One region of the Aeribacillus sp. SP014 genome, then DNA from elsewhere that is predicted to be linked to it. Evidence: a T-box and tRNA genes for the amino acid it is inferred to sense, from the RefSeq annotation. Region 1 holds a T-box; the other holds one or more tRNA genes.
The links. The T-box of region 1 lies ahead of alaS (alanine--tRNA ligase). A T-box ahead of a tRNA ligase gene usually reads a tRNA of that ligase, here a tRNA-Ala.
Positions count from the first base shown of each region.

Region 1 (3,243 bases):
TGATGATTCCTTTGTCAGCAATTTGACCTCCGCTTTCAGCATAAAAAGGCGTCTCGTCCAATATAATTTGGACCTCTTCCCCGCTCTCGGCTTGATCGACTAATTCCCCATCTTTTATGATCACAAGCACCCGTGCATTTGCTTCTAGGGTATTGTAGCCAACAAATTTGCTTTCCTCTTTTAATTCCACAAGAATTCCGCTTTGCACTTGCATCGAGTCGACATCCTGTCTGGCTTTTCTTGCACGTTCTTTTTGATGCTCCATTTCTCGTTCAAAGCCTTCATAATCCAGCTCCATGCCTTCATCTTGTGCGTATTCCTCCGTCAATTCCACTGGAAAACCATATGTGTCGTAAAGCCGAAACACATCTTCGCCTGGAATTATTCGGCTACCCTGTTCTTTCTGCTTTTTGATTACATCCGCTAAAATGGCAAGCCCTTCATGGAGAGTCTCATGGAAACGCTCTTCCTCATTTTTAATTACCTTTTGAACAAAGGATGCTTTTTCTTTTACTTCCGGATAGTAATCGTTCATAATTTCCGCTACAACCGGAACTAATTCATACATAAACGGGCGGTCTATGTTGATCGTTTTTGCATACCTAACCGCTCTGCGGATAAGACGGCGAAGTACATACCCTCTGCCTTCATTAGAAGGTAGCGCGCCGTCTGCAACAGCAAATGTAACCGTGCGGATATGGTCGGCAATCACTTTAAAAGCGACATCTTTCTCTTTGTCGGTTCGATAAGCTTCCCCCGAAATCTTTTCGGTAGCTTGAATGATCGGTAAAAAGAGATCTGTGTCAAAGTTGGTCGGCGCATTTTGAATGACAGAAACCATTCGCTCTAAGCCCATGCCTGTATCAATATTCTTTTTTGGAAGCGGAGTGTAAGTTCCATCAGGATTATGATTAAATTGAGAAAAAACAAGATTCCAAACTTCCAAATAGCGTTCGTTTTCACCGCCGGGATAAAGTTCCGGATCATTTGGATCGTTTCCAAATTCTTCTCCACGATCATAAAATATTTCAGTATTTGGTCCGCTTGGCCCTTCACCAATATCCCAAAAATTTCCTTCCAAACGGATAATTCGTTCTTCCGGCAACCCGATTTTATTTTTCCAAATGTCATACGCCTCTTCATCTTCCGGATGAATAGTAACTGATAATCTATTTGGGTCGAAGCCAATCCATTTTTCGCTTGTTAAAAATTCCCATGCCCATTCAATCGCTTCTTCTTTAAAATAGTCGCCGATTGAGAAATTTCCGAGCATTTCGAAAAATGTATGATGGCGCGCTGTTTTTCCGACATTTTCAATATCGTTTGTTCGGATTGATTTTTGTGCGTTAGTAATTCTCGGATTTTCAGGAACAACCCTTCCGTCAAAATATTTTTTCAATGTTGCGACACCGCTGTTGATCCACAATAGTGACGGATCATCAACCGGAATTAAAGAAGCGCTCGGTTCAACCGAATGTCCTTTTTCCTTAAAAAAATCTAAAAACATTTGACGAACTTGTGCTGAAGTGAGCTTTTTCATGGCATTCCTCCTAAAATGTCTTCATTTTTCTCGCAAAATAAAAACTCTCGCCTATGTAAATGCTCTGATTTACACAGGGACGAGAGTTACTCGCGGTACCACCCTGATTATGAGCCAATTGCTCATCACCTTCATTTGCCGTAACGTGGCATTTTCGTCAGGTTTTGCCTGCACTCAGAATTAGCGTTCTGTTGCCCTTCATCTAGAGCTTCTTTCAGCCTCGGAAGCCCCTCTCTTTTAAGATGGACTGCAACATACTCGATTCGTCATCGCTTTCATGCACTTATTCCATGTCTATCACGAATTATAGACAAGGAAAAATCGCTTGTCAATGCGCTTTCCTTAGACGGATGATATGCAGCAATATCTCTTTCAGAACAGTGATAAAAGGCACAGCTAAAATTAAACCGATCACTCCGCCGATTTCTCCGCCCGCCAAGAGCGCCATAATAATCACCATCGGATGCATATGCAGGCTTTTCCCAACGATGAAAGGGCCAAGAATATTACTTTCAATAAATTGCAGCCCAAAAATGATGAAAAGCACTACAATTATTTTGTTAATGGAGAGCGTTGCAGCGACCATCAAAGCAGGAACCGCACCGATAAATGGACCGAAATAAGGAATAATATTGGTCATTCCGATAATCGTCCCTAAAATTAACGGATATTTAATTTTAAACAGCCAAAACAAAATCGAAGCCGCCAGCCCGATCAGAAAACAAACAAATAGTTGCCCCCGCAAATAACTTCCGAGCGACTCATCGACGTTTTCTAAAAAACGTCTCCCTTCACGTCTCCATTTCTTCGGGGTGAAGTACCAAATGGCTTTTTTCATTTTCTCATAATCTTTCAACATATAAAAAACGAGAAAGGGGATGACACCAATAATAACAGCATAATCAATAATTGACTTCATGCTTGAAAGCATCCGTTCAAGAAAGGCAGCAACGGATGTTTCCATTCCAGCAATAAAAGATTCAATTCGATGATGAATTTCTCCAGGTAAATTGGTTGTTCCGTCATGAATTTTATCCGTCCAGCTTTGGTAATATTTTGTAAACATAGGGATATTTTCGGAAAGGTCTTTCATTTGTTCAACAAAAATTGGGACACCTTTATAAAAGCTAAAACCGACTCCTCCGAAAAAAATAAAATAGATGATGAGAATCGAACATGTTCTTGGAACACCTGAACGGTAAAGTTTTTCCACTACGGGATGAAGCAAGTAGGTAATGAAGCCGGAAAGCATAAAAGGAATTAAAACAGCTTTTAACATTTTGAAAATAGGAAACCAAATGACTTTTAGCTGAAGAACCATATATACAAACAATGATAAAATGAGAAAAAAAATGATTCGGAAAAGCCATTTCCGCTCTCGCTCATTCATCCCGCATCCCTCCTCTTTTTATTTTGAGGAATGCTCACGAAAATATGCATGAAGGCGCCCATTTTAGGCGCCTCAAATCGCACGATCTTCTTCAGGAAACAAGTCATCTAAAGAACTTAGTGTTCCGTCTTCTTCTACTTGATGTGTGTGAATAATGCCTTTTGTAACGGTAAGCTCAATAAAACAATGCCAACAATAATACTGATTGACTCCGATTTTTCCAATATCTTTGCTTTTACAATTCGGACATGTTAACAAACAGGGACACCTTCTTTATTCATTTATTTAATTATTTATTAATCCGGTATATTCT
Region 1 covers NZ_JBSRXI010000001.1:2,926,108-2,929,350, forward strand. Annotated here, with positions in the region: gene alaS (alanine--tRNA ligase) at 1-1,540, opposite strand, end outside; T-box leader at 1,613-1,819, opposite strand; gene ACVIJU_RS14330 (AI-2E family transporter) at 1,869-2,930, opposite strand; gene ACVIJU_RS14335 (hypothetical protein) at 3,003-3,188, opposite strand.

Region 2 (3,243 bases), 460 kb from region 1:
AGATCGTTGAAGCATTAGAAAGAATTCATGAGGGCACTTACGGTACTTGTTCCGTCTGCGGAAAAAAAATTGATGAAGACCGTCTCAAAGCTATACCGACAGCCAAAACATGCAAAGAACATACTCTAGTTCAAACGATTTCTCATGAAAGACCTGTAGAGGAAGAAATACTTGATGCGACTTTTCACGGATCCTCTCAAATCGACCATGAAAATACCGCTGTTACTGAGCCGTATGATTATTTTCAAGATGTTATCGAATACGGAACGTCAGAGACACCGCAAGATGTAAGAACTCCACCGTTATCGTACGGAGATATGTATAATTCCGATGATGAAATTGGATATATTGAAGATATTGAAAACTTCATTTATACAGATATTGAGGGAAAAAACGTAAACGTCTATCCGTCACATGAACATAAACGATATGAAAAAATGCTTGATGAAGAGGATTTAACAGTTTTATGGGGAGATCTTCCATTAACAGAAAAAGAACCATATACGAAAAATGATTAAAATTACAAGAAGACAAAAAAAGCGTTGCAGTTTGCAACGCTTTTTTTGATTTCGAAATGACTCCGCAGGCAGGATTCGAACCTGCGACCGTTCGGTTAACAGCCGAATGCTCTACCACTGAGCTACTGCGGAATATAAAAAAAATTTAAGGCATTTTGCCAAATAGAACAGCTTTTGACTGACAATTGCAACAATGTCAATTGCCCAACTAAGCTGCTTAAAAAATAGCAATGGGCCTGAGTGGACTTGAACCACCGACCTCACGCTTATCAGGCGTGCGCTCTAACCAGCTGAGCTACAAGCCCATATTAAGCGGGTGATGGGAATCGAACCCACGACATCAGCTTGGAAGGCTGAGGTTTTACCACTAAACTACACCCGCGCGAAAATATTTATTTTTCTATTTAAATGATAAACACGCAATTTCCATGCCTCTTCCTCTTCCAGCACTGTTCGAGGATGTAAATGCGTCGAGGCAACTCGCAGATTATTCATTGAAGTGTCGCTCGTGGCTGAGGTTTTACCACTAAACTACACCCGCATAATAAGCTGATAATAGAAATAAATACTTATTTTCAATGCCATATTATCTATCTCTACTATAGGCAAATGGGGCGACTGATGGGAATCGAACCCACGAATGCCAGAGCCACAATCTGGTGCGTTAACCACTTCGCCACAGTCGCCGCAATTAATAAAACAATGGCTCGGGACGGAATCGAACCGCCGACACAAGGATTTTCAGTCCTTTGCTCTACCGACTGAGCTACCGAGCCGTAAAACTCCGATAAAAAATTATGTACAATCCATCATTAAAGAAAGAATTCATTGACACAACCTGCTGTACTTGAAAAATTCCTCCTACAGCTGTTGAATCAATAATTAATGGCGGTCCCGACGGGAATCGAACCCGCGATCTCCTGCGTGACAGGCAGGCATGTTAACCGCTACACTACGGGACCATTGGTTGCGGGGGCAGGATTTGAACCTGCGACCTTCGGGTTATGAGCCCGACGAGCTACCGGACTGCTCCACCCCGCGATAATAATGACGGAGGAGGAGGGATTCGAACCCCCGCGCGGTTTGACCCGCCTCTCGGTTTTCAAGACCGACCCCTTCAGCCAGACTTGGGTACTCCTCCATATAATAAAGATGGTGGACCTTGCAGGATTCGAACCTGCGACCGGACGGTTATGAGCCGTCTGCTCTGACCAGCTGAGCTAAAGGTCCGAAAAATGGCGGTGGAGGGGATCGAACCCCCGACCTCACGGGTATGAACCGTACGCTCTAGCCAGCTGAGCTACACCGCCAAATTAAATATGGAGCCTAGCGGGATCGAACCGCTGACCTCCTGCGTGCAAAGCAGGCGCTCTCCCAGCTGAGCTAAGGCCCCTTTAAATTCCCTGGTCGGGAAGACAGGATTCGAACCTGCGACCCCATGGTCCCAAACCATGTGCTCTACCAAGCTGAGCTACTTCCCGATATGGCGCGCCCGAGAGGAGTCGAACCCCTAACCTTTTGATCCGTAGTCAAACGCTCTATCCAATTGAGCTACGGGCGCAAATATGGTGCCGAGGACCGGACTTGAACCGGTACGGTAGTCACCTACCGCAGGATTTTAAGTCCTGTGCGTCTGCCAATTCCGCCACCCCGGCAGAGAAAAGCGGAAGACGGGATTCGAACCCGCGACCCCCACCTTGGCAAGGTGGTGTTCTACCACTGAACTACTTCCGCGTATTATGCGGGTGGAGGGACTTGAACCCCCACGCCGTAAGGCGCTAGATCCTAAGTCTAGTGCGTCTGCCAATTCCGCCACACCCGCGTCAAAATGGTGAGCCATGGAGGATTCGAACCTCCGACCCTCTGATTAAAAGTCAGATGCTCTACCGACTGAGCTAATGGCTCATAAAAAATTTTTTTCTCCTAATCCATTTTTCATTTGTCAGATGTCCCTTCCTCTGCCAGTCTTTTCGAGGATGTTGGATGCGTCGGGACAACTCTCTGATTGTTCGTCGAAGCATTGCTCGTTGCTCTGACGACTAATCTAAAAGCTCCTGCTCAATATGCAACACCTTTAATGATGCCGGCGAGAGGAATCGAACCCCCAACCTACTGATTACGATTCAGTTGCTCTGCCAATTGAGCTACACCGGCATGATGAATACAACAATCAATAATCAGTCTTGCTTCATTTGATCGTCGTTCCAATCTTAGAAATCTTGTCCAAGGAAAAGTTCAATTGGTACGATGAAGCAGCATGAAAGACGATATCTCGACCGTGCTTTGCCAATTGAGCTGAATCGATATACTGTATGGTGGAGGATGACGGGATCGAACCGCCGACCCCTTGCTTGTAAGGCAAGTGCTCTCCCAGCTGAGCTAATCCTCCAATTCAAAAATCACCAGAGGACATATGCAAAGTAAATAAAAGTCCATAATTCTTTCAAAACTAGATAACGGTTCCTTCACGAATAGATGCTCTTTCTTGGTTAAGTCCTCGATCGATTAGTATCCGTCAGCTCCACGTGTCACCACGCTTCCACCTCGGACCTATCTACCTCGTCATCTTCAAGGGATCTTACTCGCGTTTAGCGATGGGAAATCTCATCTTGAGGGGGGCTTCACGCTTAGATGCTTTCAGCGCTTATCCCTTCCGCACATAGCTACCCAGCGGTGCCCCTGGCGGGACAACTGGTACACCAGCGGTGCGTCCATCCCGGTCCTC
Region 2 covers NZ_JBSRXI010000001.1:3,381,445-3,384,687, forward strand. Annotated here, with positions in the region: gene ACVIJU_RS16545 (TraR/DksA C4-type zinc finger protein) at 1-518, shown strand, start outside; tRNA gene ACVIJU_RS16550 (tRNA-Asn) at 579-650, opposite strand; tRNA gene ACVIJU_RS16555 (tRNA-Ile) at 750-823, opposite strand; tRNA gene ACVIJU_RS16560 (tRNA-Gly) at 830-900, opposite strand; tRNA gene ACVIJU_RS16565 (tRNA-His) at 1,129-1,204, opposite strand; tRNA gene ACVIJU_RS16570 (tRNA-Phe) at 1,222-1,294, opposite strand; tRNA gene ACVIJU_RS16575 (tRNA-Asp) at 1,405-1,480, opposite strand; tRNA gene ACVIJU_RS16580 (tRNA-Met) at 1,483-1,559, opposite strand; tRNA gene ACVIJU_RS16585 (tRNA-Ser) at 1,570-1,659, opposite strand; tRNA gene ACVIJU_RS16590 (tRNA-Ile) at 1,672-1,748, opposite strand; tRNA gene ACVIJU_RS16595 (tRNA-Met) at 1,755-1,828, opposite strand; tRNA gene ACVIJU_RS16600 (tRNA-Ala) at 1,839-1,911, opposite strand; tRNA gene ACVIJU_RS16605 (tRNA-Pro) at 1,923-1,999, opposite strand; tRNA gene ACVIJU_RS16610 (tRNA-Arg) at 2,003-2,079, opposite strand; tRNA gene ACVIJU_RS16615 (tRNA-Leu) at 2,085-2,173, opposite strand; tRNA gene ACVIJU_RS16620 (tRNA-Gly) at 2,181-2,252, opposite strand; tRNA gene ACVIJU_RS16625 (tRNA-Leu) at 2,259-2,340, opposite strand; tRNA gene ACVIJU_RS16630 (tRNA-Lys) at 2,348-2,423, opposite strand; tRNA gene ACVIJU_RS16635 (tRNA-Thr) at 2,600-2,672, opposite strand; tRNA gene ACVIJU_RS16640 (tRNA-Val) at 2,832-2,907, opposite strand; rRNA gene ACVIJU_RS16645 (23S ribosomal RNA) at 3,004-3,243, opposite strand, start outside.
Region 2: it encodes a tRNA-Ala, which carries the amino acid that the T-box ahead of alaS (alanine--tRNA ligase) is inferred to sense. The anticodon was not compared.